3 regions of the Caldanaerobacter subterraneus subsp. tengcongensis MB4 genome follow, and region 3 is predicted to be linked to each of the others. Evidence: riboswitches for the same ligand, from Rfam matches in the RefSeq annotation. Region 3 holds a riboswitch; each other region holds the start of a gene.

Region 1 (11,415 bases), 880 kb from region 3:
GGAAAAGAAAATGGATTTTAAAATATTAAAAGAAAAACTACCTCAATCGAATTTGACAGTTGTGCTGACAGGAGCAGGGATATCTAAAGAAAGTGGGATACCTACTTTTAGAGGAGAAGATGGGCTATGGAAAAAGTACAATCCAGAAGAACTTGCAACGCCATGGGCTTTTCAAAGAAATCCAGCTCTTGTTTGGGAATGGTATGATTACAGAAGGAGGATAATTTCTAAAGCGAAACCTAATAAATGTCATCTGCTCATTGCAGAGTTTGAGGAAAGGTTTAAAAATGTAAGAGTAATTACGCAAAATGTAGATGGCTTACATGAGGCAGCAGGGTCTACAAATGTGATAGAACTTCATGGGAATATATGGAAAGTAAAATGCACAAAATGTGACTTCAGAGGCATAAATAGAGAAGTGCCTTTAAGCAAAATACCTCCTGAGTGCCCGAAATGCGGATCTATTGTAAGACCAGATGTGGTCTGGTTTGGTGAACCTCTCCCATCTGATAAGCTTACAGAGGCTATGGAGCTGTCACAAAGAGCAGACCTTTTTATTGTGATTGGTACATCTTTAATGGTGCAGCCTGCAGCTTCTCTTCCTTTTCTGGCCCTTGAAAGAGGAGCTTTTGTAGTAGAGGTAAGTCCTGAAGAGACTCCACTTTCAAGGAAAGCACATCTTTTTTTCCAAATGGGAGCGGTTGAATTTGCCATGAAATTTGAAGAGAAGGAGGGATAAAAAATAAAAGGGCACACATTTATGTGCCACTGAACTTCTTGAGGTGATTGATAAGCTTTTTCTTTTCTTTTTCAGGAATTTTGTCCCAATTATTTGATACTATTGCAAACCTCTCATTAAGATAAATAACCTGGGGTGGAAGGAATGATTCCTCTTTATGGCCTGCTACATACGAATGCCTTTTTCCCATAATTTCCACCAGCCACAAGCTCACGCCGTACTTTGATTTTATTAAGTCTGAGAGCCTGGTAAATTCTTCGATCAATAGCTTCTTAGAAGTAGAGGTCTCTTTCTCCATTCTGTATCCTCCTGTAATACTCCATGAGCTTTGAAAATACTTCTGCGGGAACTCTTTCTTTGATTTCTTCAATTTCTTTCTGTATTACTTGTTCACCGGCTATTTTTGTTTCCTCGCTTGCAAAATCGTCCAGCCATTCTCTAAAAGTGAGTACGGCGTTTAGCTTGCAGAAAACAGCTTCTCTTCCTGTTTTTAAAAGGGTCATTATGTGTTTGCCTGTTCTTCCACATCTGTAACCTGCTGTGCAGAAACTTGTTATATACCCCATTTTTGCCAGTTCTCTTATCAATTCGTCCAGGCTTCTGGTATCCCCTAGCAGGAACTGCTGTCTCTCTGCTTCCTGCTCGGTGTACCTGTCAGAGTAGGCGCCTATTCCAATTTTTGTAGAAGCATCCGTTTGAGTGACTATGCCCATGGAGAGAATTTCATCCCTTAAGTGAGCAGGTTCTCTGGCGGTTAGAATCATACCAGTATAAGGTACAGAAAGCCTTATGACAGCTATTAACTTTTTGAAATCTTCATCAGATACTTTGTATTTTGATTCTTGAGCAAAAGGTGTATTAGCAGCAGGTTCTAACCTTGGGAAAGATATGGTATGAGGTCCTATGCCAAAAAATTTCTCTAGATTTCTTGCGTGATATAAAAGACCCATTACTTCAAATCTCCAGTCATAAAGTCCAAAGAGCACTCCCAAAGCTACATCGTCAACTCCTGCTTCCAGTGCTCGGTGGTGACAGTACAATCTCCACTGATAATGGGATTTTATGGTTCCTTCTGGGTGTAGCTTTTTATAGGTCTCATGATGATAGGTTTCTTGGAAAACCTGATAGGTTCCTATTCCTACATCCCGAAGCATTTCTAATTCTTCTATAGACATGGGGGCGGCGTTTACATTTACTCTTCTTATCTGCCCATATCCATTTTTTGTTTTAACTTTGACTTCATATATAGTTCTTATTGTATCTGCAATATATTTAGCATCTGTAGTAGGATGCTCACCATATACTGCAATTAAACGCTTATGGCCTATTTCTCCTGCTAGAACTTCTGCTTCTCTTCTTACTTCTTCTAATGTTAACCTTCTTCTTTTGATGACTGTATTTTCTCTCCTAAATCCGCAGTAGACGCAATTATTTACACACAGGTTGCTGCAATAAAGGGGCGCAAAGGTTACAATTCTGCTGTCATAAACTTTTTTCTTGATTTTTGCTGCTGCATCAAAAATTTCTTGCCATAGTTCAGGATCTTTAACATTGAGAAGAGCAGCCGTTTCATCAGGTTCAAGAGTTTCTATTTCTAGTGACTTTTGAATTATTTCTCTTATCCTCTGCTTATCAGGATTCTGGTTTTTCCTCAGTTTTTCCCATATTTCTTCGTCATCAATGAAGTCTCTTCCGTTTTCAAGATATCTGGTGATTTGTTCCTCTTTGATTACTCCTTCCATCCATTTTTTCTCTTTTTCACTAAGCACAACAGCCATTTTTAAATTTCCTCCTTCCCTTGCCCTCAGAGTACCTCCTTGGGCTCAGCATTTCAATTACATTATACAATAGGATTGTTAAATTTTCAACAAAAATGATGAATATAATTATTGTCCTATGAAATCTTACTAAGTACAAAAAATAGAATTGCTTTTGCTTTTAAGTTAATATATCATAAGAATAGACCCACTCTATAAGTGACCTACTCCCGAGCATTTTTATTTTCCTCCAATCCTCCCAAGGTGAATTTTGCTGGGAGTGGGTCAATTGTACATTATTAACCACATAATAAAAGTACAAAAAATTGCTTATATAGCAATTGGTGGGGGTTGGATAATAATACTAAATGTTGTCTTTTTGAGAAAGAGTGGTGAGAAAGTATAAATGACCATATATGATTTTGAAGACTATATCGATGAAATAATTTTAGATAGAGGTTACGATTACTATGTTGGAGGAAACATAATAGACCTTTATAATTCCGGAAAAAATGAATATATTTTTAAAATTCAAGGTAGTGATGACTATGAGGTTATGGTAAAACTAGATGACAATGGGGAAATTCTCTATTCAGAATGTAATTGCCCCTATGATTATGGTCCTATTTGTAAACATCAGGTAGCAGCTTTTTATAAACTGGTGGAGATTTTTAGCAGTCAAAATGAAGCTTCAAATGTACAGAAAAGAGCTAAAGAACAGCAGGATATAAAAGAAGTATTAGACAATCTTTCAAAAGAAGAGTTAATAGATATTATAATGGATTTAATAGGAGACGATGAAACTTTAAAAAATAGGATCGTCTTAAGATATTCAAAGGTTGACAGTAAACAAGAACTTATAAGGTGCAGAAAACTAATAAATTCTATTGTTAGGAAATATAAGGGCAGAGATGGTTTTATTTCCTATAATGAAACATATGATTTTGTAAGTGAAATGGAAGATTTATTGTGGAAAGCCAGAGATACTGAAGATATATTCTTAGCATTGGATATTGCATTTTTAGTACTTGAAGAAGCGATACAGGCTTTTGAATACGCAGATGATTCGGGTGGAAGTATAGATTTGTTGGTATCAGACGCCATAGAAGTTATAGGAGACATAGTATTCCGGAGCGAAAACTTAGATATAAATTTAAAAAAGGAAATATTTAGTAGGTTATTGACATTAAGTGAAAGTAAAATTTTTGATGGATGGGAAAGTTACAGAATTGATATACTTTGGCTTTGTGCTGACTTTGTTGACATAGAGGAACTGAGAGATAAACTGGTGTCAAAAATAGAATATCTTGTAACTAATTGGTCTACCGAGAATCGCTATGGAAAATATATTACTGAAAAATTACTTCAAATTCTTTATGTGATAAAAGAGAGATATGGGAGTAGAGAAGAAGCAGAACAATTCGTACAAGAACATCTTGAATTTGACTTTTTTAAAGAAGTGTTTATTCAAAAGTGTTTTAGAGAAAAAGAGTATGAGAAAATCATAGAGTTAGCTTTAAAGTGGGAGGAACAAGACAGGCAATATCCTGGTTTAGTATCAAAATGGAAAAAGATGAGATATGAAGCCTATAAAAAGCTTTCATTAAAAGAAGAACAAATGAAATTGGCAAAAGAGCTTTTGTTTGATGGAAATTTTGAATACTATCGAGAACTAAAGGAATTAATTACTGGCGATAGAGCAGAGTTTTACAATAATTTAAAACAAGAATTAAAGAGCTATAAGGGATGGCATGGGAAAGATATTTATCTTAAGGTCATATTAGAAGAAAATGACTTGAATGAGCTTATGGAGTTTGTAAAAGAAAACCCAACAAGAATAGAAGAATATGCAGATAAGCTAAAAGATAAGTTTAAAGATGAAGTTATTGAAGTGTACAAAAAATATATAAAACTTGCTGCAAGCTCTTCATCAAATAGAAAAGACTATCAAAAAGTATGTGGAATACTTAAAAGATATAAAAAAATAGCAGGAGAGCAAAGCCAAAAAGAAATTATAAATGAGCTAATGAGGTTGTATAAAAAAAGACCAGCATTTATTGATGAACTTAGCAAAATTAAGTAAGGCAGGACCAAAGAGACTCTTCATTAAAATAATGGGAAAAATATAAGGGGTATTATTTATGGGGAGAACTAAGCAGAAAGTAAGATATAAACTTAATAGTGGTGGGATTAAGAGCTTAAGTGATGAAGAAATTAAGGTTATACTCCGCGCGGCAGATGAACTGATTGGAACAGGTGGACGCAGTATGCTGGCAAAGATCCTTAAGGGTTCAAAAGATAAAAAAGTTTTAAAGTATGGTTTGAACAAATGTCCTTCTTATGGATATTACTGTGAACTTACGAGGGAGGAAATAACCAAACGGATTGACTGGATGATAAAGTCAGGCTATCTTAAAATTGAGTACAGTGGGAGACTTCCAGTGCTTATCTTTACGGAGAAAGGTTGGGAAATTGAACGTGAAACTTATGCAAATGAATTGTTAAATAAACTCACAGAGATTTTGGAAGATCAAGATTATAGTTTTGTTTATGAATTAAAAGATAGAAACCGAGGGATGATACTTCTTTTAATCGAAAAAATCAAGAATACGAAGAATGCCAGGTTTATACCCCTATTGAAAGAATGGAAGAGAATAGAATATAAAAAGGTTCAAACAGAGCTTCAAAAAGCAATTAATTATTTAATGGAAGTTGGATTTTGAGAAATTTTGTGATATAATTACTTTAACCTATTCTATTCTAAAAATTAAATACTCAAGTGCTAGGGGAGCCAAAAATGGCTGAGAGGGGATTCGTTCCCGACCCTTAGAACCTGACCAGGGTAATGCCTGCGAAGGGAAGCACGTTTTACGAAATTTGTAAAAAGTGCTCACCTTTTCAGGTGGGCATATTTTATTATTAAAAACTTCAAGGAGGTTTTTATCATGACTCAATTAGAATATGCCTTATCAGGCATAATTACAAAAGAGATGAAAATAGTTGCGGACTATGAAGGTGTGTCTGAAGAATTTATCCTAGAAGAAGTCAAAAAAGGTGAAATAGTAATACCAGCAAATGTTAACCACATAAATCTCGTTCCCAAGGGCATAGGAAAAGGATTGTCAACAAAAGTAAATGCTAACATTGGAACTTCCGATGCCTTTCCTGAAATTGGAAAAGAAATTGAAAAGTTGAAAGTAGCTATAGATGCTGGAGCAGATGCAGTAATGGATTTAAGCACTGGTGGCGATGTTAACAAGTCACGACGAGAAATAATCAAAAACTCATCTGTACCTGTTGGTACAGTGCCTATGTATCAAGCAGCAGTAGAATCTATATCAAGATACGGCAGCATTGTAGCAATGCCTGAGGAATTTATTTTTAAAGTGATAGAAGAACAAGCAAAAGATGGAGTTGATTTCATCACTGTCCACTGCGGTCTTACTTTAGAATCCCTTAAAAGACTTAAAGACAACAAACGAATTATGAATGTAGTAAGTAGAGGAGGAGCTTTTACAATAGCCTGGATGATTCATAATGAAAAAGAGAACCCCCTTTATCAATATTTTGATAGGCTTTTAGACATAGCAAAGAAATATGATGTAACGCTGAGTCTTGGGGATGGGCTTCGACCAGGATGTCTTGAAGATGCAACCGATGCAGCTCAAATTCAAGAGCTGATAATTTTAGGCGAACTTGTTAAAAAGGCTAGAGAAGCAGGAGTTCAAGTAATGGTAGAAGGACCTGGTCATGTTCCCATTGATCAAATCGAAGCCAATGTAAAACTACAGAAAAGTCTTTGTCACAATGCTCCTTTTTATGTGCTAGGGCCGGTAGTAACAGATATCGCTCCGGGCTACGATCACATCACTGCTGCAATAGGAGGAGCGATTGCTGCTTTTGCAGGAGCAGATTTTCTGTGTTATGTCACCCCTGCAGAACATCTTGGACTTCCTGACATACAAGATGTCAAAGAAGGTGTCATTGCTGCTAAAATTGCTGCCCATGCTGCAGATATAGCGAAAGGTATAAAAAAGGCCAGAGAAAAAGATTTAGCTATGGCAAAAGCCAGGGCAAATTTAGACTGGAATGAACAAATACAACTATCCATTGACCCTGAAAAAGCCGAAAAATACCGTGTAACTAAGAATAAGCCTAATGTGGAGACCTGCAGTATGTGTGGGAAATTCTGTGCCATGCAAATAGTGAGTGAATATTTAGGAACTCCTACTACAAGTTGCTAAGAGGCTATTTTTTAGTTCAAATTACTCATACAATCATGTTAAAATTAATCGCAGTGAGCAACAAAATGCTCACCTGGGTCGCAGTAACCCCAGTTAACAAAACAAGGGAGGTAATTTTGTGCCCAAAAAAAGAATAAAAGATTTAGCTGAAATTGCTCTTGTTGCAGCAATTTATTTCGCACTCACAATTATATTTTCGTCCATTTCGTTTTTACCCGTTCAATTTCGAATCGGGGAAATTACGAAATCCATTGTAGTATTCAATAAAAAATATGCTATTTCCATGATGATAGGAAATTTTTTTGCAAATTTGTTTAGCCCATTTGCTGGTGCAATGGAATTAATTTTTATGCCTCTTTCGAACTTAATAGGCTGTACAATTGGATACTACATTGGAAGACTTACTCACAAAGCGATAGGAGCTATATTCATAGCCCTTTGGATTGCAGCATCAGTTGCAATTACTTTAAAGGTTTCTGCAGGCATACCATTTATTCCGACTTTCTTAAGCGTGGGAGTAGCGGAAACTGTACTTTTGGTAACTGGATATTTTTTGCTTTTCACAATTGAAAAGAAAGGAGTTGTGAAATTTGACAGATAAATATAAAGAGAGAAGATTTGACATTTACGGTTACGAAAAAATTGACAAAGAAGTTCTAGAATCTATTGAATATGAGTATCCTGAAAAAAATACTATCGTGGAGTATATTACCGATGAATTTTCTTCTGTTTGCCCTTGGACAGGATTACCTGACAATGCAAAACTTACTATAAGGTATATACCCCACAAAAAACTTGTAGAACTTAAATCCTTAAAATATTACCTTACATCTTATAGGAATGTAGGTATATTGCAAGAACATGCAATAAACAGAATTTTAGATGATTTGGTGGAATTCCTGCAGCCAAAATTTATGGAAATAATAGGCGAATTTCAGGAAAGAGGAGGAATAGCTACAAGAATTATAGCAAGGTATGAAAAAGAGGAGTATTAAACTTAAAAGGCTGCCTAAAATTTTGTAGGCAGCTTTTTTATTCATTTTAGTTTTTCTTCAAAATGAGTTTACAGAGAACGATGAGGAAGCACTCAAATACTTGAGAAGCGCTATACGGATTTGTTGATAAGTAGGGTAGTTTAATCCTAGAAATTCGATGAACTTCTCAATGGGATAGCGATAATCTTTCAAAGTGCGAGGTGAAAGCCCATCAGTTTCTTTTACGAGAAGAAATTCTTCAAGGAGCGCTTTCATGTCAATAACTGTCTTTGCAGTTATAGATGAGATGTTTCGGATTTTAGACATAATAAAAGACCCTCCTATACCCCTCCGTGGCACACCACCCTCTTTCTCAGTGCCCACGGATTTTTTGGGATTTTAAGGTAGGGTCATCGCCTGCAAATATTGAATTTACAATAATGGCAGGGGAGACAGGACTTGAACCCGCAGCCCACGGTTTTGGAGACCGTTGCTCTACCAGTTGAGCTACTCCCCTGCGCGATTTTTATTATAGCATATAAAACAAGCCTTAGTCAATAATTTGCGCCCTTTTTTATAAATTTATTTATGAGTTTTGTTTGTGTGGTATAATTGAATAGAGGGTAAAATTAGATTTAAGCCCGCATAACAGGGGGTATACAATTTGAGGGAAAATATTTTTTGGCTTATATTAACTGCAGTAATAGTTTTTGTCATATTTTTTAACTCGAGTACAAGCCCTTTGATTGCTGCTTTTGAAGAAAAAGTCTCTTTAATAGAGCAAAGAATGAGTGATTCAAAACTTGTTGCAAATTTTTTGTCTTATTTAGAATCAAATTTTAAAGATAGGATAGTATGGGATAATGGGCGTCTTATAATTGACTTTAGAGTTAAAAAAGAGGTTGATGAAAAGCCTTCTTTAAAGGATTCTCTTGGCGGAGAGTACGTTAACCCTTTGCCGGAGGTTACTAGTGAAAAAGATATGTACGTTCTCATTAAAAATAGCTTAGAAAATACGGCAAGCGATGTGAGTTTTGTTGTAAGTCCTTCCTTTTGTGGTTCAAATTGTTCTATAGATGATGTACTGGGCAAGACATCTGAAATTGCCAAGTTGATTTTATCACATCATCCTGAACTTGCATATGCTGATAAATGGAGTATTTCAGCTTCAACTTATAAAAGTAGTTCTTATAAAATTACGATTACTTTCAATTATTTCTATCCCCTAGACAAAGTGAAAGAGATGAAAGCAGAGACAGAGGCAAAAGCTAGAGAAATAATTTCAAAGATTACAAGTCTCAAAATGACAGATTTACAAAAAGCGAAAGCGATACACGACTATATTGTCAAACATACAAAATATGACTACAAAAACTATATAAGTGGGACAATTCCATTTGAGTCTTTTACCGCCTATGGAGTATTGATAAAAGGAGCAGGAGTGTGCCAAGGCTATACAGCGGCTTTTAATTTGCTTGGGCAGTTGGCGGGATTAGATAGTATTGGGGTTTCTGGAACTGGAATACGCAATGGGAAAGAAGTTCCCCATGCTTGGAATATGGTAAGAATTGATGGTAAAGTGAGATATATTGATGTCACATGGGATGACCCGGTTCCTGACAGAGGAGATAAAGTGATGTATACCTACTTTAACCTAACAGAAAAGCAAATAGAAAAAGACCATAAATGGAATAAAGAAGACTTTTCTGAAAAATATTTTGATTACAAATAAAGAGTCAGACAATGCTGACCCTTTATTTTAAGCTTAAAACTGTTCCAATAAATATTGGAAGATTTGTGCTGTTGTCAATTATTGCAAATATGAAAGGTCTGTTTAACTTTACTGTCTTAAAGTTTACTGGAATGCCAGCAGCTGTTATATCAACCGATGTTACAGCACCAGCTTTTGTGCCTAGTTCATCTACTGATATAAAAGTTTTATGCAGTACTTCTGAAATATACAAATTGCCAATGTCTGACTTTCCAAGCTTACTAAAATCAGCCTTGTCTGGCAAGAAAGCGTCAGTCATACCAAGGGATTCTAGAGTTTCATTCATTTTAATTGTATATTCGTATTTAAATTTTGGAAGAGAAGCACGCACAAGAGTTATTTTAGCATTTTTTATTAAATCTATGAATTTTTGGCCTGTCAATGTTTTTATATATTCGTTTACAGAAATATTTTCATCAGGGAGAATAGCCACAAAACTGTAATGGTTCTTAGCATAAGGTTTAACAAAGCCGACTGCATTCTCTTCTTCAATGTACAGGTTTTCTTCTGAGTTCATAAATTCAACTTTTTGTCTGTTCCCATACACATCAGTGAATATATCTTCATGTACACTAGCTTTTTCGTACACTGTCTCCCATTCTGCATCAAAAGCTACAGCATTAATCAGATACATGACATCTTCTGGGTCAATTTTGTTCAATATTTTGTCAATCATTCCATTTGTTTTCGATTTTACCCAGTTGTTTATGTCACTTACTGTACTGCTGTCAAAAGCAGCTTTAAAAATATCGGCTTTATAGTAATCTGCAATTATCTGAAGAAAATCTTTAGAGGGCATAAAATCATTTTCTTTGAACCATATTGAATTGGCGATAGTTAATTTTGATTTTTCTTCATTGGGAAGCTTTTTCATATACGTGTACAGGTATTTGTTTAAATCTTCAATGGAAATGTCTTTTCCCAGTGCTTTTTCCATTTGTGCAAGAGTTTCATTATCTGCTCCGTTTGCTGTCATAGCTAATGCCAGCATCGCTGAAAGGGGAGAGATTAGGGAATTTTCCTTGTCATCAATTGAATTTTTGAAAAGTTCAATTGAAAAGTCGGCTGTGTTATAGATAAACTTTTCATCTATGTTTTTTTCACTTACTGGATTTGCTTTTATTCTGTCCATCAAATTTGCAGCTTGAACTTTTGAGGTGGAAAAGGAACACGCTGTTATGTTAATTAAAGCTCCAATAAATATTGTTATGCTGAGTATTGCTGTAAAAAGCTTTTTAAGTTCTGGAATCATCATGCAGATCTCACCCCTTTATCTTTTTTTCTACTAAGTTAGACGAATTTGACAAGTAAATGTTCCATAGGAGAATAAAAATAACCTGCCCGGAAAGACTAAGAATGTTTTCCAGGCAGGAAGGCAGGGAAAGTCTTTATTTTTATTGGTTCTGCCATTTTTATCCCTCAATTTCTTCTGTATTGTCCTTTTCTGAGTAAAAGTCTTGTCCTGCTTCTTTCAAAGCTTCCAATGAAACATTGTTTTTGTTTTTTGAGATAGTACCCCAGCATATCCTAGTTAAAATCCTATAAAACCAGCTTTCAAATACTTGAGGGTTTTTAAGCTGGTAAATTTTCTGGTAACACTGAAGGAACGCTTCTTGCACACATTCTTCCGCTATATGTTTTTCGCCTGTGATAAGATATGCGGTTTTCAATGCTTTTGGGCCCTCAAATTTTATGAGATATTCAAAAGCTTCAAAATCGCCTTTTTGTACTTTTTTAATAACATCTGGTATATCCAATGTGTTGTCACCTCTTCTTTGGGAGCTCCCTCTACTATATAAGAGGGGAAAATTGATAAAAAGTTCCCTTATAGTACAAGAAAAGCCATTATATAATTGAGTCACTAGAAAAGGGAAAACAGGCGGTGATATAATAGAACAATCGCCTTTTTCCCTTTGTAGCAGGACTTTTG
Region 2 (11,415 bases), 270 kb from region 3:
CAATAAAAAGACTCTTAATGTATAGAATTTACCTTATAGGAGAGCTTTTAAGTTCCCTAATTGTACCAATCCTAATAAACTTCTTTCTCTGGAGGTCTTTAATTGAAAGAAATCCCATAAATTACACTCTGAAAGAAATGATGATTTATATTATCATTTCTAATGCAATACTTCTATTCACAGAAATTCATGCTGAACATGACCTTGAAAAGGATATAAAAACCTACAGATTTGGCCAAAAGCTTTTACTTCCAGTGAATTATCTGACCAGTATTTCATACAGTCACATATCTTCAAGCCTTGCAAAGTTTGCAATTTTATATATGCCAGTAATTATTATGACCTCAATTTGGGCAAAAATTGAAATCCCAGCAAACCGGCTGTTATACCTACCTTTAGCGTTAATTTTGGGTTTTTTATTCAATGCTTTATTTTCCTTTATAATAGGATTGTTATCTTTTTGGCTGACAGAAATATGGGGCATAGCTGCCATCAGAAACTTACTGACAGGTCTTCTTTCAGGTGCCATTTTCCCTTTAGACCTTTTGCCTAGCAAAATTGAATCAATTATGCTAATGACTCCCTTCCCTTATATGACATACATCCCGTCAAAGCTTATATGTGATGCTAATTTTGACATTGAAATAGTAAATAAAGGATTGTTTATTTCGCTAGTCTGGGTGTTAATACTTGGTTTCATTGTTTTTTTACTTATGAAAAATGGATTAAAAAAATACACCTCTCATGGGGCGTGAAAACATGCTAATAGAATCTATAAGATTTTCAATTAAAAAAGCAATTCAATATAGAGCAAATTTGGTAAGCTGGTTTTTGGCAGACTTATCTTTATACACTGCAACATTTTTAGGCTATTACCTGCTTACTCAAAAAATTGACGTTTTTGGTGATTATAATAGAGAAGAAATTCTTTTTTATATAACCTGTTTCTTTTTAGTAAACAACCTATATGCAATTTTCTTTGCAGAAGCTGTTTCTAAGTTTGGACAATCAGTTTTAACAGGGTATTTTGATTTTGATTTACTAAAACCACAGCCTCTCATAAAATACATTGTACTAAAAAACCTAAATTTTCCTGCAGCTCTTTCAACCCCCTTGTTAATATTTCTAAATATATGGTGTATGAAAATATGTGGAATTAAATTGACAATAGCTTATATCATTTCAATTTTCAGTGCTTCTATTTTAATGGGACTTTTATTTTTCATAGTATACAGTTTTACTCTTTTTGGTTTAAGGTCTGAAGCAATTTCAGCGATAGTCTTGCAGCTTTTAACAATGGCAGAAAAACCTGATACGGTTTTCCCAAAAATCTTCCGTAATCTTCTCATATATGCAATTCCCATTTTCTTATTTAGTGCAATTCCTGCAAGGATTGCCCTTGGTAAGAGCAGTATATATGAGAATATATGGTGTTATTCATCTTCCTTATTATATTATTTGGTTTTAAAAATTATCCTTTACCAAGGGCTGAAAAAATACCAGTCGACAGGAGAATTGTGATTAAGATTATAAATTGCGTGACAGATAAAGCCTATAAAATTTGATGCTTTTGAAAATAAATTGGATTGAATTTTTCTAATCTTATGATATAATAGAAGCAAAAGAACTTAAAAAAATTGAATATCAAAGTGCTAGGGGAGCCAGAAATGGCTGAGAGGGGATTCGTTCCCGACCCTTAGAACCTGACCAGGGTAATGCCTGCGAAGGGAAGCACGTTTTACGGAATCTGTAAAAAGTGCTCACCTTTTCAGGTGGGCATATTTTTATTATCTTGGAGGTGAGTATATGAAATTAGCTCTTACAATTGCTGGTTCAGATTCAGGAGGAGGAGCAGGAATCCAGGCAGATTTGAAGACTTTTTCTGCCCACGGAGTATTTGGAATGAGCGTCATTACTTCAATAACAGCTCAGAACACTATGGGAGTTTTAGGAATTGAAGATGTAAGCCCTGACATGGTCTATTTGCAGATGAGAGCAATTTTTGAAGACCTGTATCCGGATGCAGTTAAGATAGGCATGGTATCCAATGAAGAGATTATAAAAACTATCGCAAAGGGCTTAAAAGAATACGGAGTAGAAAAAGTTGTTTTAGACCCAGTCATGATTGCGAAGAGTGGAGACCCTCTTTTAAAACCTGAGGCGATGAAAGCATTAAAGGAGGAGCTGTTGCCATTAAGCCTTGTTGTTACGCCAAATTTGATGGAAGCTAAGGAATTAACAGGAATGGAGATAAAGAACATTTCGGATATGAAGGAAGCTGCAAAGAAAATTTTAAGTTTAGGCGCAAAGGTAGTTTTGGTAAAGGGCGGACATTTAGAAGGAGAAGCGGTGGATGTGTTTTATGATGGAGTAGAATTTTACGAAATTAAAGCGGAGAGAATTAACACTAAAAACACACATGGGACAGGATGCACTTTTTCATCAGCTATAGCAGCAAACTTGGCTTTAGGATATGATTTGTTAGAGGCGGTGAAGAGGGCTAAAAGGTACATCACAGGAGCCATAAAAAATTCTCTTTCTATAGGGCATGGAGTGGGACCCACAAATCATTTCTGGAATGTTGAATTTAAAGAATAGAATAAGGAGGATGTTTGTTGTGGAAATAAGAGAACAGGTAGTTCTTGTTACAGGGTCTAGCCGAGGCTTAGGTGCTGCCATTGCTAAAGCTTTTGCTAGAGAAGGAGCCAGCGTGGTAGTAAATTATTATAAAAGCGAAGAAAAGGCGCAAAAATTGTCAGAGGAGCTGGGAAGAAATTCTGTTGCTATTAGAGCTGATGTAAGAGATTTTAATCAAGTAGCTTCAATGTTTGAAGAAGCAAAGAAGTATTTTGGGAAACCCGTCACTACTATTGTGAACAATGCGCTGATTGACTATGTTTTTGATCCGATGAACAGAAAAACTCCTGAAACAATTGAGTGGGAAGATTATTTAAAACAATTAGAAGGAGCTGTAAAAGGGGCCTTGAACACTATAAAAGCAGGACTTAAAGATATGAAAAAGATGCGCTTTGGCCGAATTATAAATATAGGGACTAATTTGTTTCAGAATCCAGTGGTTCCTTACCACGATTATACCACTGCTAAAGCTGCTCTGATCGGTTTTACACGCAATATGGCAAAAGAATTGGGAGAGTATGGCATCACTGTCAACATGGTAAGCGGAGGGCTTTTAAAAGTTACAGATGCGAGTTCGGCTACCAGCAAAGAGGTTTTTGATTTAATTGAACAGACCACTCCTTTGAAGAAAGTTACTGCTCATGAAGATTTGGCTGATGTAGTGCTGTTTTTTGCTTCACCTTGGGCGAGAGCGGTAACAGGGCAAAATTTGGTTGTAGATGGCGGCCTTGTGATGGATTGAATAAGGGGGTAAAGGTTGTGAAGAGGATAGACTTTACTTTGTATGCTATCACTGACAGGTCCTTTATAAAAGGGATGGACATAGCTGAAGCGGTGGAGATAGCTATTAAAAATGGTGTTACTGTGGTTCAGCTGAGGGAAAAAGATATATCCAGCAGAGAATTCTATGAAATTGCCCTTAAAGTAAAGGAAGTTACAAGAAAATATAATGTTCCTCTAATTATAAATGACAGAGTTGATATAGCCCTGGCTGTAGATGCCGAAGGTGTACATGTAGGGCCTGATGATTTGCCTGTTGGCGTTGTGAGGAGAATATTGGGACCTGACAAAATAGTGGGAGGGTCTGCGTATTCCGTTGAAGAAGCTTTAAAAGCAGAAAAAGAAGGAGCTGACTACATAGGAGCAGGATCCGTATTTGCACAGCCTGTAAAACCTGAAGCAGAGGTCATAGGTATAGAAGGAGTTAGAAAAATAAAAGAAGCTGTAAATATACCTGTGGTAGCCATAGGAGGGGTAAATAAAACTAATGCTTATGAAGTGATTTTGCATTCAGGAGTAGATGGGATATCTGCAATAGCAGGTATTTTTGATGGAGATATTGAGGCTAATACGAAAGATATGTTAAGGGAAATAAGAAGAGCTTTTAAAGAGAGGGGGAAATAATATGGGGAGTGAGGTTTTGAAGCTTTTAAGAGACAAAAAACCTCTTATACATCATATTACAAATGTGGTTACAGTAAATGACTGTGCTAATGTAACTTTGGCTATAGGGGCATTGCCTGTCATGGCATATGCCCCTGAAGAAGTAGAAGAAATGGTGAAAAATGCCAATGCTCTTGTTCTAAATATAGGCACTTTAAGCGTGGAAGAAGTTAATACCATGATAAAAGCAGGTAAAACGGCAAACCAGCACGGCGTACCTGTGATTCTTGACCCGGTTGGAGCCGGAGCAACAAGTTTGAGGACTAAAAGCGCTAAGAGGATTATTGAGGAAGTCAGGGTTAGTGTGATAAAGGGAAATAGCGCAGAAATTTCTACTTTAAGTGGGAGAACAGGAAAAATAAGGGGAGTTGAAGCGGTAGAGGAAGAGGAAGATATATCCGATATTGCTTATGACCTTGCAGTAAAGTGTGGATGTGTCGTTGCAGTATCAGGAAAAGTGGATGTCATAACTGATGGAAAGAAAATTGCCTATGTAAAAAATGGGCATCCTATGATGGGGACAATAACAGGTACAGGGTGCATGCTCACATCAGTGGTGGCGAGCTTTTGTGCAGTGGCTGAGGATTATTTTGATGGAACTTTGGAGGCCTTTGTCGCATTTGGAATTGCAGGAGAGAAGGCGGCGCAAAATCCCAAGGTTGAAGGCCCGGGAAGTTTTAAAGTAGCCTTTTTTGATGAGATATACAATTTAAGTCCTGGAGTTTTGGCATCAGAGAGGAAAATTGACTTGATTGTAAAAGGATGATATAATTTTGTCAGATTATGTCGAAGATTGTTAAAGAGGGGGTGGCAGGTGAGAGGCAGCTAAATTATTACAAAAGACAAAAGCCAGAAGAAGGGGAGGCACTAAAGATGAAAAGCATAAAGACAAAACTTTTACTTTTTATTGTGTTGATGATATCAATTCCTCTTGCTATAAGTGGTTTTTTTGCAACGAGAATTGCAGAATCTGTTCTTAAAGTTAAAATAAACGATTCCAACCAGGCAGCTCTATCTGTTCTGAACAAATATGTGAGTTCTTTTAAAAAAGATACAGAGTCTGTGCTGGACATTTTATCGCAATCTAGTGTCATATCTGATTACGATGAAAAGACTGTTCCTGATGAGGCAGTGCTTAAAAAGCTGGAAGAGGCTAAAAAGGCTATGCCTGATGCGATGAATGTGTATTTTGCTACTCCTTCAAAGAAGATGATTTTATATCCACCACAGGATTTAGGAGATTATGACCCTACGGAAAGGCCTTGGTATAAGGATGCGGTAAATGCCAAGGGAGAACCTGTATGGACCAAACCTTATCAGGACTTTGTGAGCAAAATCCCTGAGATAACAATTGCAAAGGCTGTGTTTGATTCAAGTGGCAACTTAAAAGGAGTAGTGGGGATAGACATAACTTTAGAGCAGCTTTCAAAAAATATTGCCTCAATTAACATAGGGAAAACAGGTTACCTGTACATACTCACAAAAGACGGCACAGTTATAGTTCATCCCAAAAAGGATATGCTTTTTACCTCTATATATAAATACGATTTTGGGAAAAAAATAATAGAGACTGATAACAGCACTGTTTACTACACTTTTAATGGGGCGTACAAATTTGCCAGTGTGAGAAATCTAGAGGCTTTTGGCTGGAAAGCAGCTGTGGCCATGGAGAATGAAGAACTAGTACGAGACATGAACAAGATTACCAATTTCATAATCACAGTAAGCATAGTAATACTTCTAATAGGCATTGTAATTGCATACTTCTTCTCCAACTCCATATCCTTAGGCATAAAGAAAGTAGTAGCTGCTATGGAAGAAGCTTCACAAGGCAATATCACGGTAAGAGCCGATGTAAAGACAAAGGACGAAGTAGGAGTACTTGCAAATAGCTTTAACACAATGTTAGAAGGCATAAAGAAGCTAATATTTGACATAAAGAGCGTATCAGAATCTGTAAACCACTCTGCAGAAAACCTGGCAGTTGCTTCAGAGCAGGCAGCTCAGGCTACACAGGATGTAGCAAAGGCGATTGAAGAAATAGCTCAAGGGGCATCAAGTCAGGCGAAAGAGGCAGAAGAAAGCGCCAATGCAACTGTGGTCTTAGGGCAGCTTATAGATAGCTCTCTCAAAAACGCTGAGGAAATAAACCATGAAGTAGAAAATGTGAACATGGTTTCAAATGAAGGTCTTGTTACGATAAAAGAGCTAATAGAAAAGACAAAGCACACAATACAAGCCAACAACAACGTAAAAGAGGCGACAAATTATCTGTTAGAGAAGTCGGCAGAGATAGAAAAGATAGTGGAGACAATAACAAATATAGCAGACCAGACGAACTTATTGTCTTTAAATGCAGCGATAGAGGCAGCGAGGGCAGGGGAAGCAGGAAGAGGCTTTGCAGTTGTAGCGGATGAAGTTAGGAAATTAGCGGAGCAGTCCTCCCAGGCAGCGAGGAACATAGCGAACTTGATAGCAGAGATACAGTCTACGATAAACAACACCCACAGGACAGTGGAGGATTCGACGAAGTCAATAGAGGAGCAGAGCGAAGTAGTAAATACGACAAAGGACGTATTTGAAGGGATACTAAATGCAGTGAAGTTCATAGTGGAGAAGATAGAGAATTTGACGAAATCTTTGAGGGAGATAGAGGAGCACAAGAACAGGATAGTAGATTCAATACAGAACATAGCGGCAGTATCAGAGGAGGCGGCAGCGTCGGCAGAGGAAGTATCAGCCACATCAGAAGAGCAGTCGGCGATAGTGGAGGAGATGGCTTCTACTGCAAATGAGTTAAAGAGCTATGCCAATACATTGATTGAGGCGATTAAGCAGTTTAAGGTAGAATGAGCGAGGATTTCCCCTCGCTTTTATTTTTTTGATATTTATTATCAATTGATAAAAACATTTCAGTATAAAAAATTTCAAAAGATATTGATTTTCCATTGAACTATGATATAATTAAATCAAGACACTAGCCTGTATAAAAAAGGCTGGTGGAATATTAAAAGTGTATGGGAGGAGAAATTGATGGGTACAAAAGGAAGAGAAATTGTGGGGGGACATGCCGATAAAATCATAGAGATGCTCAATAAGGCATTTGCTGATGAGTGGCTTGCCTATTACCAATACTGGATAGGGGCAAAAATAGCAAGAGGACCTATGGGAGAGGCTGTTGCTGCTGAACTTGCGGAGCATGCGGGAGAAGAGTTGGAACACGCTGAAAAATTAGCTGAACGCATTATTCAGCTAGGAGGAACCCCAATAATAAAGCCCGAAGATTGGTACAAGCTTACCAATTGTGGATATGACGCACCTGACAATCCAGATGTAAAAGTACTGCTGGAGCAGAATATAAAAGGAGAACAGTGCGCGATTGAAGTGTACAACAAAATGCTTTCTGAATTAAAAGACATTGACCCGGTGACATATCATTTGGTCCTCGAGATATTGGAAGATGAAATTGAGCATGAAGAGGACTTGGAGACCTTGAAGGACAGTATGAAATGGTAAAAATTAGAAGGAGGTAGTTCGAGTTATGTGTGCACCGACAGGATTTGGCGCTTTGTATCAGAGCGGCGATTGGAAAGGGGAAAAGCACGTCCCGGTTATACATAGTCCGGAAAAGGTTAAGAAGGGAGAAGCTTTTGAGGTTAAAGTAAATATAGGAGAGGAAATACCTCATCCTAACACTCTGGAGCACCACATAAAGTGGATAAAGGTATATTTCCAAGGTGAAGGCGATAAATTCCCTGTGGAGATAGGAAACTACAATTTTACATCCCACGGAGAATACGGAGTATTTACAGAGCCTGAAGTTACAGTGAAATTTAAAATAGAGAAATCTGGAACGATTTACGCTACAAGCTATTGCAATATTCATGGCTTGTGGGAAAACAGCAAAGAGATAAAGGTAGAATGAAAAAAAGGGCTTTCATCTATACTATATGTAGGTGAAAGCCCCTTTTTTAAAATTTTGAAAGGAGAGTTAAGTATGAACGCTTTGGAATTTGCGATTAAAATGGAAAAAGACGGAGAAAAATTTTACACGGAGCAGGCAGAAAAACACAAAGGAACCCACCTAGAAAAACTTTTTTTAGATTTAGCCAGGGATGAAAAAAAGCATGCTGAAATAATTGAAAAGTGGGCTCAGAAAATGGACTATCAGCTTGAAAGAACGGATATATCAGAAAAGTATAAGAATGTATTTGAAACGGGAAAAGAGTTTAAAAGCGATATAAGGCCTGTTCCTACGCAGCTTGAAGTATATGAGCTGGCTATGAAAAAAGAGATAGAGAGCATAGAGCTTTATGAGAAGATGCTGAAAGATGCAGTGGAAGAAAAAGAGAAAAAACTATTTGAGTTTTTGATAGAAGAAGAGCAAAAGCACAAGGAGCTCTTTGATAACCTAATTGGACATTTAAGAAAAGCAGAACAATGGGTAGAGTCAGCAGAGTTCGGAATAAGAAGAGATGAATATTAAAAAGCCCTTTTCGGGCTTTTATTTTATGAGGTCTTCTTTTACTATAAGAACTACAGGGCAGTGGTCACTTCCCATTACTTCAGAGTGGATTTGAGAGTCTATAAGGTAGTCTTTTAATCTCTCTGATACGATGAAATAGTCGACTCTCCATCCTATGTTTTTTTCCCTGGCATTGTGCATATAAGACCACCAGGTATAAGCGTCCTTTTTGTCAGGATAGAAATATCTGAAAGTATCTATGAAGCCGGAATTTAGTAAAATGGTCATTTTTTCTCTTTCTTCATCTGTAAATCCTGCATTTCGCCTATTTGCAGCAGGATTTTTTATGTCTATCTCCTGATGAGCAACATTGAGGTCTCCACACAAAATTACTGGTTTTACAGAGTCTAACTTAAGAAGATAACTTCGGAAATCCTCTTCCCACTCCATTCTGTAATTAAGCCTTGTGAGTCCTCTCTGGGAATTAGGTGTATAAGCGTTTACCAAAAAGAACTTTTTGTATTCCAGTGTTATTACTCTTCCTTCTTTATCGTGGTGCGGGGTTCCTATGCCGTATGATACGGAAAGAGGCTTATATTTTGTGAATACTGCTGTGCCAGAATAGCCTTTTTTCTCTGCAAAATTCCAGAAGGCATAATACCCATTAAGGTCTAGCCCCTCAATGTCTTTTTGGTTTTCTTGAAGCTTCGTCTCTTGTATGCAGAAGATATCCGCGTCTATCGCCTTAAAGTAATCCATAAAGCCTTTTTGCAGACAAGCTCTTAATCCGTTTACATTCCACGATACGAGTTTCATATGAGTTCCTCCGTTATCATTAAAATGCTATTTACATTATATAATGAAAATGATACAAAAGCAAAATTATGTGCTTTTCCAATAAAAACTATTTACAAATCGGCATCTGTGTGATAAAATAGCTCTGTAGCTGCCAATAAAAATGTGGAGGGATACCCAAGCGGCCAAAGGGGGCAGACTGTAAATCTGCTGGCGTATGCCTTCGATGGTTCAAATCCATCTCCCTCCACCATGGGACCCATTAGCTCAGGAGGTAGAGCACCTGCCTTTTAAGCAGGGTGTCCCGCGTTCGAATCGCGGATGGGTCACCATCTGAAAAAAACAGCTATCAGCAGATAGCTGTTTTTTTATATATTTTTGTGGTACAATTATATAAAGTATGGTTCGCTGTTTTTACAATTTTTGAAAGGAGTTTTTACCATGCAGATGAGGAAGCTGACTCCAGAGGAAGAGAAGCTCCTTCAAAATTTTGTTACCGATGTCTACGGCCCAGTGTACTTCATACATTCTCTTCCAGAATTTATAATCCCACCTATAAATTCAAAGGTGAGCAGAAAAGATACGAGCTGGAGGCTTAACATTCTTGAATCTCTCACAGATGGGGATTTGGATATAACGGAGTACCTGCCTAAACATAGCATTCCCATGGAAAGAGCTATAGAGAAAGCTAGAGAATTTCATGAAAAGTGGGTTGAAAAGTTTGGGCATTCATCAATTGCAGAGCAGCACTTGATGCACCTTTGTGTGGAAGATGTATCCAGACTTTTGTCCGGCGACATTGAACTTATGAACAGAAGACCTGCATTTATAGAATGGAGTCAGAGGTATCAGAAGCCAACAAGAGAGAAAGTAGTTATCCCGCCCGAATTAGAGAAAGAACCTGTCTTAAAGGAAAAGTTTTTAAAAGTTTGGAATGCAACTTACGATGCGTATGAAAAGCTGGTAAAGGTTTTGACAGAATATTTGAGGAGAGCAGAGGAGAAAAAAGAAGGTGAAACTGAAGAAAAATTTTTAAATAGGATAGAAAAGATCGCTTTTGAAGACGCGCGCTATGCATTAATTCTTGCAACTAGGACGAGCTTCGCAGTTGCCTTAAACGCCTTAGACTTGCAGGACATTGTGAGAAAGTTGTTTGCCCATCCTACAGAAGAAGCAAAAGTGCTTGCAAAAAGGATAGTAGAACAAGGGGAGAAGATTGCGCCGAGCACCTTAAGACATCTCACTCCTACTCCTTATCAGATGAAGGTGAGAGAAAGATTAAAGGATATATCAAAAAAAATCCTGGGAGATAAGAGGGCTATTTCTTCTGATGATGTAGTTCTTTTAGATTATACGGGGAAGGGTACGGATTTTTCTCCAGTTGATACAGTTGTCGCTCATATCTTATTTACTTATTCTGGTAAAGAATTTGTGGAAGTAAAAGAAAAAGTAAAAGCAATGAAGGAAGAAGAAAAGGAGAAAGTTATAAAAACTGCGGTAGAAGAGATTGGAGAGTTTGACCATCTGATAGATGCTTTTAAATCGGTAAGGTTTAAATTCCAGCTTAAAATAAGCGAAGCTAACTGGCATCAACTCTTGCGTCACCGGACCATAATATTTGACTGGACAGAGCCGACTGTAGAAAATGGATTTGTCATTCCTCCAAATGTAGTAAAAGCTGGCGCTGAAGATATTTTAATTGGGGCTTTAAAAACCTCGGAAGAGTTATTCTATGAGCTTAAAGAGAAAATGCCTGAAGTGAGCCCTTACGTGGTCACAAATGCTCATAAGAGATTGGTTGTGATGAATGCAGATTTGTGGGCTTTTGACCACTTTGCGAATTTGAGATGTACAAAGGAAGCACAGTGGGACATAAGGGAAACGTCTTTTAAAATGCTTGGACTCATAAGAGAAGTAGCGCCTCAACTGGCCTTTTTTATGGCGAGAAGGAAAAGAGCTTAAAAGATGGAGAGGAGATTATGAAAACGAGTTTTAAGGAAATAAGTTTGCCAAAACTTAATAACCTTACTCCTTCACTGGAGTCCACTGCTTTGAAGTTGATGGAAGAAGCAGGG
Region 3 (7,551 bases):
AAGCAATGCCTATTGTAGAACCCATTAAAACATCGGAAGGATAGTGAAGCCCCATGTATATTCTAGAAAGTCCAACAAGTACTGCAAGAGAAACAAAGATAATTGCAAGGTTGGGAAAGAATATTGAAAAAGTCATTGCGAGAGAAAAACTGGCAGTCGCATGTCCAGAAGGAAAAGAATAATCTTTTAATAATTGACGAAAAGTGTTAGCATTTGCAAGCACCATATAAGGGCGAGGCCTTGTGTATTTTCTCTTCAACAGTTGCACAAAAAGATGACTACTTATAAGGGAAAACAAAGCCTCTATCGCAGACGTTTTGACATTATTTTTACCAAAAAGGGCCAAAAATACTGTCACAAACACGGTGAAAACAGGGCCACCCGCATGAGTTATTTTGGGCATTATTTTATCCAAGAGGCTGCATTTTATCCTCTCATTGATGTAGAAAAATATATTTCTGTCCTTGTCCTGCAGTATTTTTCTTAATTCCATTGACAGGCCACCTCTTTAAAAGTCTTCATTTCTATCTTATCATAATTTTTATAAAATGTCTCTCTTATGAGCTCACCCTCAAATTCCTCCATGTTGATTTCACAATTTTAAAAAAATAAAGGGGCCCTATCCCCTTTTTAAGCCAAAGCTCTTTTCTTAACTTCTTCTATGGCATTTCTCACTTGAGGAATTAAGGAAACTACAAAACAAATTAAAACCTCTGTTCCTATGATACTGCCATTAACTAAAAGTGAATACACTATGGGGTTCATACCTTTTGGAGCATAGCTTGCAAAAAAGAATATTCCAGACAAAAAGTGGGAGAAAAATCTTCCAAAACCGCCGACTAAAATTCCCAAACTTAAATTTTTTCTAAAAAAGCCTGCAAGCCCTAAAGCGCCAAAAGCCAAAGGATAATCCAAAAGAACCTGTACCCATTGTACTATAAAAGGATCTTGAATCAGCTGCAAAAACCCATAGGCCATTCCAACGACAATTCCTGGACCGGGACCGTAGTAATAGGCAAAAACAAACAGTGGAAGCATGCTGGCAGGTGTAATAGATCCCCCTTGGGGCCAGTGGTAAAACCTTATATAAGATAGAACAAAAGCTATAGCAATTGAGAGGGCCCCATAAACAAGCATTTTTGTGTCAAACTTGACACTTTTCCTCATAAGATACAAGAGAAAAGCTGCCAGCAAAATTGCTAGGATTACAGAAAGGGTCACTGGTTTTATCTCTGCAAAATCAGAAAATATGCTTAAAATATAGGACATAAACAAAAACACCTCCATTTTTAGGAGGTTATGTTCGCTGAAAAAAGGCACCGCCTCATGCGGTGCCTTTTGAGCCCGCATTCCCTACGGAGGCATTACCCTCATCAGGTTCCAAGGGTTCGGCATTTCTGCCGTCTCAGCCTTTTCAGGCTCCCCCAGCGGACATAACCACCCGTATTTTGTTTTGCTTATTTTTAACTTTACCACTTTTTATGCTATGTGTCAATACTTTTAACTTACAAGCTGCTCCTCTTCTCTCTCAAACTGGCTGTTGTAAAGTTTAGCATAGAAGCCGCCTTTTTTGAGAAGTTCTTCATGGGTTCCCTGTTCTACTATATCTCCATGGTCCATAACGAGTATTAAATCTGCATCTTTTATTGTAGAAAGCCTGTGAGCGATTATAAAGCTTGTGCGCCCTTTCATGAGATAATCCATCGCTTTTTGTATCTGTATTTCAGTTAAAGTATCTACAGAGCTTGTAGCCTCATCCAGTATGAGAATTTTTGGGTCTTTTAATATGGCTCTTGCTATTGTAATAAGCTGCTTTTGTCCCTGAGAAATGTTAGTACTCTCTTCATTTATCATCATGTTATATCCACCAGGCAGGCTCTTGACAAAGCTGTGAACGTGTGCTGCTTTAGCAGCTTTAATCACTTCCTCATCGGTTGCGTCAAGTCTGCCATATCTTATATTGTCCATGATAGTTCCATTGTAAAGCCAGGTGTCTTGAAGCACCATTCCAAAGAGGGACCTTAAATCTTCCCTTGAAAATTCTCTTATATCGTGACCGTCAATTAAGATAGCACCTTCATTTACATCGTAAAATCTCATTAAAAGCTTGACAATTGTAGTTTTTCCTGCACCAGTAGGACCAACAATTGCAACTTTTTGCCCTGCTTTAATCTTAGCAGAAAAGTTATTTATGACTATTTTATCTGGCCTATAGCCAAATTTGACATTCCTAAATTCAACGTCTCCTTTTATATCCTCCAATTTTATCGGCTTAGGATTGTCAGGCACTTCCTCCTCTTCTTCCAAAAACTCAAAAACTCTCTCAGCACAGGCTGCTGTCTGCTGAAGTATATTGGAAATATTTGCAATCTGCGCAATTGGCTGAGTGAAAGACCTAATGTACTGTATAAAAGCCTGTATATCTCCCACTTCTATCGCATTTTTGATGACCAACCAACTTCCTAAAACTGTAACAGCGACATACCCTAGATTGCCTATCACATTCATAAGGGGCATCATAACACCTGTCAAAAACTGTGACTTCCAAGCAGCATCATACCAAGTGCTATTAAGCTCATCAAATTTGGCTATACTCTTTTTTTCTCCATTAAACGCTTTTACTATGTGATGTCCTCCATACATTTCCTCCACATGCCCATTTACATGCCCTAAATAATCTTGCTGCTCTCTAAAATATTTTTGAGAATACTTTACAATAAAAGCAATTACTAAAGAAGACAGAGGTATAATCAAAAGAGCAACCAACGTCATAAGCCAGTTTATTGTAAGCATCATAATCAGAACGCCAATAACTGTGGTCACAGAAGTAATTATCTGTGTCAAGCTTTGATTGAGAGTCTGTGTAATTGTATCTACGTCATTTGTGATACGAGAAAGTATTTCTCCTTGATTCGTGCCTTCAAAATATTTCAAAGGAAGTCGATTAATCTTCTCAGAAATTTCCCTTCTAAATTTGTAGGTAACTTTCATTGCAACACCGGACATTATCCAGCCCTGCAAATAGCCAAATAAAGCGCTTAGCCCGTATAATCCAATGAGGATTAAAATTATCCTTCCAATATATTCAAAATCTATTCCGCTTCCCTGACCTGTTATTCTGTTCATCACACCTTCAAAAATTTTGGTGATAGCTTTACTCAATATTTTAGGTCCTGCAATGGAAAAGGAGGTACTTAATATTGCCAGTAAAATTACCGTTATTATAGAGATTTTATACTCAGACAAATACTTTATAAATTTTTTCATCGTTCCCTTAAAATCTTTTGCTTTTTCTGCTCCACGTACTAAAGCCCGAGGTCCTCCACCCCTACCCATATGTGGAATTGGCGGCATTTTGGAATCTACTTTTCTGTCTCCGCTCATGCTAATTCCTCCTCCTTAAGCTGCGACAAAGCAATATCTCTATAGGTTGGACAAGTCCTCATTAAATCTTTGTGCTTACCTATGCCAACAACTCTTCCTTCCTCCAAAACAATTATCTGATCTGCATTAAAAAGGGTAGAAACTCTTTGAGATACCATTATGACAGTGCTGCCTTTTAGCTTTTCCTTAATAGCTTTCCTTAAAGCTGCTTCTGTCCTAAAGTCAAGGGCAGAAAAACTCTCATCAAAAATGTATATCTCAGGTTTTTTAACAAGGGCACGAGCAATGGAAAGCCTTTGCTTTTGACCTCCTGATACGTTTGTTCCCCCTTGAGCAATTTCTGTGTCAAACTTTTTGGGCTTTTCATTTATAAACTCCATCGCCTGTGCAATTTCCGCTGCTTCTATTAAGTCTTCCTCAGTAGCCAGGTCGTTACCATATTTCAAATTTGACTTAATAGTACCGCTGAAAAGCCAGCTTTTCTGAGGCACGTACCCTATTCTGCGGCGAAGGTCCTCTTGTTTCACTTCTCTTACATCCACCCCATCCACCAGCACTTGCCCTTCTGTAACATCGTAAAATCTCAGTATCAAATTAACTAAAGTACTTTTACCAGAACCAGTTCTTCCTATTATGCCTACTGTCTGACCAGGCAAAACTTTGAAGCTCACATCCTTTAGAGCATAATCTTCAGCTCCAGGGTATTTGAAAGACACATTTCTAAATTCCACTGTTCCTGCTTGTGTTTCATCAAACTGCTTTGGATTTTCTGGGTCTTTTATAGAGGGCTCTGTTTCTAAAACCTCAGCAATACGCTCTGCTGAAACAGAAGCTCTCGGAATCATTATAAAAAGCATTGAAAACATCAGGAAAGCAAATATTATCTGTATAGCGTACTGCATAAAGGCCATCATGTCTCCAACTCTCATGCTGGAATTTTCTATTTGATGAGCCCCTACCCACACTATCAAAAGAGTTACACCATTCATCACAAGCATCATTGAAGGAAACAGTATCGCCATAGCGCGGTTTACGAAAAGACCCACTTTGGTCACATCCTGGTTTGCTTTGTCAAATCTTTCTTCTTCAAACTTTTGATTGTTAAAAGCCCTTACCACCATTATCCCTGATAGATTTTCACGTGTAACTAAATTGAGCCTGTCAATTAATTTTTGCATCAACATGAATTTAGGCATGGCAATAGAATACAGGACTGATATTATCCCAAAAAGTACAATAACCGCCAATGCTATAATCCATGACATTGAAACACTCTTGCTCAAAGCTCTGAAAACTCCACCTATTCCCATTATAGGAGCGTAAAATACCATTCTTATCATGATTACAAGGAGCATTTGTATTTGTGTAATATCGTTTGTAGTCCTCGTTATCAAAGAAGCAGTGGAAAATTTGTCAAACTCTGCATTAGAGAAGTGCTGGACTCTAATAAACAGGTCTTTCCTTAAATCTCTCGCTACTCCTGCAGCTGTGCGGGAGGCAAAAAAAGCTACCATGATAGTGCTTGCCGCACTTAAGCCAGTTATCAGAAGCATAAGAAGTCCTGTGTGTAAAATGTAGTTCATCTGAATCCTATCAGTATTTATGCCAATTGCTTTATACTCATTTTTAACTGCCATTGTGGCAGCCTGAATTATCATGTCATCCCCTAAAACTTCAAATTTTTTATTCATTTCATCTCTTATCTGAAGAAGCTGTTCCTCTGGCATTCGTGAAATTATCGCAAACAGGTCCATATTTGCAGGTATTTTCTTCCCATTAAATTCTATTACTCCATTTTTGGCATTCTCTTTAGCCTTTTCAATTCCCGAAACAGCAAGAAATGCCTTTCCTAAGGGCAAATTTATCTTGTCAATTTCTGATTTGTCTATATTATTAAGAACATAAACAGGTTCTTTTGAAAGTATAGGATATTTTTTAACATACTTGTCATAATCAGAGCTCATCTTGTTTACGAGTGTGTAATTTTTCAAAATCTCCTCTTTTTCACTGGGAGTGACAAAAAGCATTAGCTTATCCATTTCACTTTTTCTTATTGCTTCAGGAACTACATTTGTTATTCCACCCTGCTGTATACCGTTATTGACTATTTTAGACATGTAATCAGGTAGCGCCAGGTCACTCATGGCTTGAACAAATATGAAGAATACTGCAAGTAAAATTAATACTGCATAGGGTTTCAGATATCTTGCCAGCTTTGTCATATAGTCACCTTCTCCTCCTTAAATTTTTGCTACATTTAGTTATCTTGTAATCTTTTCCTTCTTTATTTCCATCATCTTTTTAAATCCTCATTAACCTTTCATTTCTAACACTTTTTTTAACGCTTCTAGTCCCTCTATTATCTTATTAAGGTCCTCTTGACTAGCTCTATTTATCAACTCTTCAAATTTTCTTTCCGCTTCTTTAAAATGCCTTTGAAACTTTTCCTTAAATTCTGGAGTAACACTGACATAAACTACTCTTCTGTCTTCTTTGCTTCTCACCCTTTTAACCAACCCTTGTTTTTCAAGTCTGTCAAGAATGCCAGAAACAGTGCTGTTAGAAAGCCCCAATTTTTGACTTAAATCGCTCACTTTCATCTCTCCATAATGGGCTAAAATCCCCATGAGCATTCCCTGAGGGCCTGTTATGTCATACTCCTTGCATTCGTATTTCATCATCTGCTTTATTGTGTTACCTATTTGTTTTAAAAGCTTTAATATTTTCAAACCATTGCTTATCTCTTCCATTTTCACCACCGCATTTAAAATTATTTCGTATACGAATATTTCGTATGCAAATATTTTTGACACAAAATATATTTTACTCCTCCCAATCTAGTATGTCAATATTCTCTAAAGCTTTTCATAAAAAAATAAAGACTGCCTTAAAACTAAGACAGTCTAAAACTGTTGACAAAATAGAGAAGTGGCATTTTGTGTGTAAATGCGACTTGTTGCCAAAGCGGTAACAAAACTTGGCGAACTTGAGGAGCGAAAGCAGGGCGAACGAAGTGAGCGGCCACTTTGAGCCCGAAGGGCGAATTGGCCGGTACCCCGCCTGAGCCCTCAAGCGAGCTTTAGTTTAGTCGCTTTGCAACTCCGGAGCATTAACACAAAATGCCACTTAATTGAATGGGACTTTATCAACAAACGAGACTGCCTTAAAACTAACACAGTCTAAAGAGTTTCACATATTGCGCAAAATAGTTAAAACTTCCTCCACTTCATAAGTATTTATCACATCCCTGGCTTCAAGCCAGCCTTTTCTCGCAATTCCCACGCCATATTTGACATCCTCAAGTCCATCAACACTGTGAGCATCAGGATTTATGGCAAACTTTACGCCTTTTTCTTTTGCGTATTTTATATACCTCCAGTCAAGGTCCAGTCTAAAGGGATTCGAATTAATTTCTATTATCTTTCCATAGTGAGCTGCTGCATCAATCACTGCGTATACATCTATTTCGTAACTATCCCTGGCAAGCAAGAGTCTACCTGTTGGATGCCCCAAAATTTTAGTGTATTTATTCTCCAACGCTTTTATGACCCTTTTAGTCATTTCTTCTTTGCTCATTCTGAAGTGAGAATGGATTGAAGCAACTACCATATCAAACCTTTTTAAAATTTCTTCTTCATAATCCAGTGAACCGTCAGGCAAAATATCAGATTCTATCCCTTTTAAAATAACTATATCAGGATATTTTTTATTTAATTCATCTATCTCTTCCCACTGTCTTAAAAGCATCTCTTCAGTAAGCCCATTTGCATAAAAGGCGGATTTGCTGTGGTCAGTAATCGCTATATACTTATACCCCAGATCTCTTGCCTTTCTCACCATGTCTTCTAGAGAATTTCTCCCATCGCTGTAAGTCGTATGCACGTGAAAAACTCCTTTAATGTCCTTTTCCTCTACCAAGACGGGTATCTCCCCTTTTTCTGCTGCTTCAATCTCTCCCATGTCCTCCCTCAATTCAGGGGGAATATACAAAAGGCCAAGCTTAGAAAATATCTCTTCTTCCTCTTTACACTCTATGAGATGGTCTCCCTTAAAAAGTCCGTATTCATTCATCTTTATACCCATGGATTTTGCCCTGTGTCTCATTGCAGTATTATGCTCTTTGCTTCCAGTGAAATGGTGAAGAGCATAAGGAAACTCCTCTTCCTT

The links. Region 3 has a riboswitch for thiamine pyrophosphate ahead of thiT (energy-coupled thiamine transporter ThiT). Riboswitches for the same ligand answer to the same signal wherever they lie in the genome.
Region 1: linked by a shared signal. The riboswitch ahead of thiC (phosphomethylpyrimidine synthase ThiC) and the one ahead of thiT (energy-coupled thiamine transporter ThiT) in region 3 are both predicted to bind thiamine pyrophosphate.
Region 2: linked by a shared signal. The riboswitch ahead of thiD (bifunctional hydroxymethylpyrimidine kinase/phosphomethylpyrimidine kinase) and the one ahead of thiT (energy-coupled thiamine transporter ThiT) in region 3 are both predicted to bind thiamine pyrophosphate.

The regions. Positions count from the first base shown of each region.
Region 1 is NC_003869.1:1,518,652-1,530,066, reverse strand. Features, by position in the region: gene TTE_RS07480 (SIR2 family NAD-dependent protein deacylase) at 11-739, shown strand; gene TTE_RS07475 (hypothetical protein) at 759-1,037, opposite strand; gene hydG ([FeFe] hydrogenase H-cluster radical SAM maturase HydG) at 1,012-2,517, opposite strand; gene TTE_RS07465 (SWIM zinc finger family protein) at 2,903-4,579, shown strand; gene TTE_RS07460 (RQC domain-containing protein) at 4,638-5,219, shown strand; TPP riboswitch at 5,271-5,373, shown strand; gene thiC (phosphomethylpyrimidine synthase ThiC) at 5,442-6,740, shown strand; gene TTE_RS07450 (QueT transporter family protein) at 6,859-7,341, shown strand; gene queF (preQ(1) synthase) at 7,331-7,735, shown strand; gene TTE_RS07440 (hypothetical protein) at 7,793-8,041, opposite strand; tRNA gene TTE_RS07435 (tRNA-Trp) at 8,156-8,231, opposite strand; gene TTE_RS07430 (transglutaminase domain-containing protein) at 8,379-9,446, shown strand; gene TTE_RS07425 (serpin family protein) at 9,469-10,740, opposite strand; gene TTE_RS07420 (RNA polymerase sigma factor) at 10,898-11,242, opposite strand.
Region 2 is NC_003869.1:2,130,604-2,142,018, reverse strand. Features, by position in the region: gene TTE_RS10655 (ABC transporter permease) at 1-755, shown strand, start outside; gene TTE_RS10650 (ABC transporter permease) at 760-1,521, shown strand; TPP riboswitch at 1,645-1,747, shown strand; gene thiD (bifunctional hydroxymethylpyrimidine kinase/phosphomethylpyrimidine kinase) at 1,807-2,598, shown strand; gene TTE_RS10640 (3-oxoacyl-ACP reductase) at 2,618-3,379, shown strand; gene thiE (thiamine phosphate synthase) at 3,406-4,041, shown strand; gene thiM (hydroxyethylthiazole kinase) at 4,043-4,846, shown strand; gene TTE_RS10625 (methyl-accepting chemotaxis protein) at 4,954-6,933, shown strand; gene TTE_RS10620 (ferritin-like domain-containing protein) at 7,114-7,596, shown strand; gene TTE_RS10615 (class II SORL domain-containing protein) at 7,622-8,005, shown strand; gene TTE_RS10610 (ferritin-like domain-containing protein) at 8,078-8,566, shown strand; gene TTE_RS10605 (exodeoxyribonuclease III) at 8,585-9,361, opposite strand; tRNA gene TTE_RS10600 (tRNA-Tyr) at 9,508-9,593, shown strand; tRNA gene TTE_RS10595 (tRNA-Lys) at 9,597-9,672, shown strand; gene TTE_RS10590 (FAD-dependent thymidylate synthase) at 9,782-11,302, shown strand; gene TTE_RS10585 (MazG-like family protein) at 11,320-11,415, shown strand, end outside.
Region 3 is NC_003869.1:2,398,224-2,405,774, forward strand. Features, by position in the region: gene TTE_RS12010 (phosphatase PAP2 family protein) at 1-493, opposite strand, end outside; gene thiT (energy-coupled thiamine transporter ThiT) at 631-1,269, opposite strand; TPP riboswitch at 1,333-1,436, opposite strand; gene TTE_RS12020 (ABC transporter ATP-binding protein) at 1,501-3,354, opposite strand; gene TTE_RS12025 (ABC transporter ATP-binding protein) at 3,381-5,606, opposite strand; gene TTE_RS12030 (MarR family winged helix-turn-helix transcriptional regulator) at 5,697-6,134, opposite strand; gene polX (DNA polymerase/3'-5' exonuclease PolX) at 6,574-7,551, opposite strand, start outside.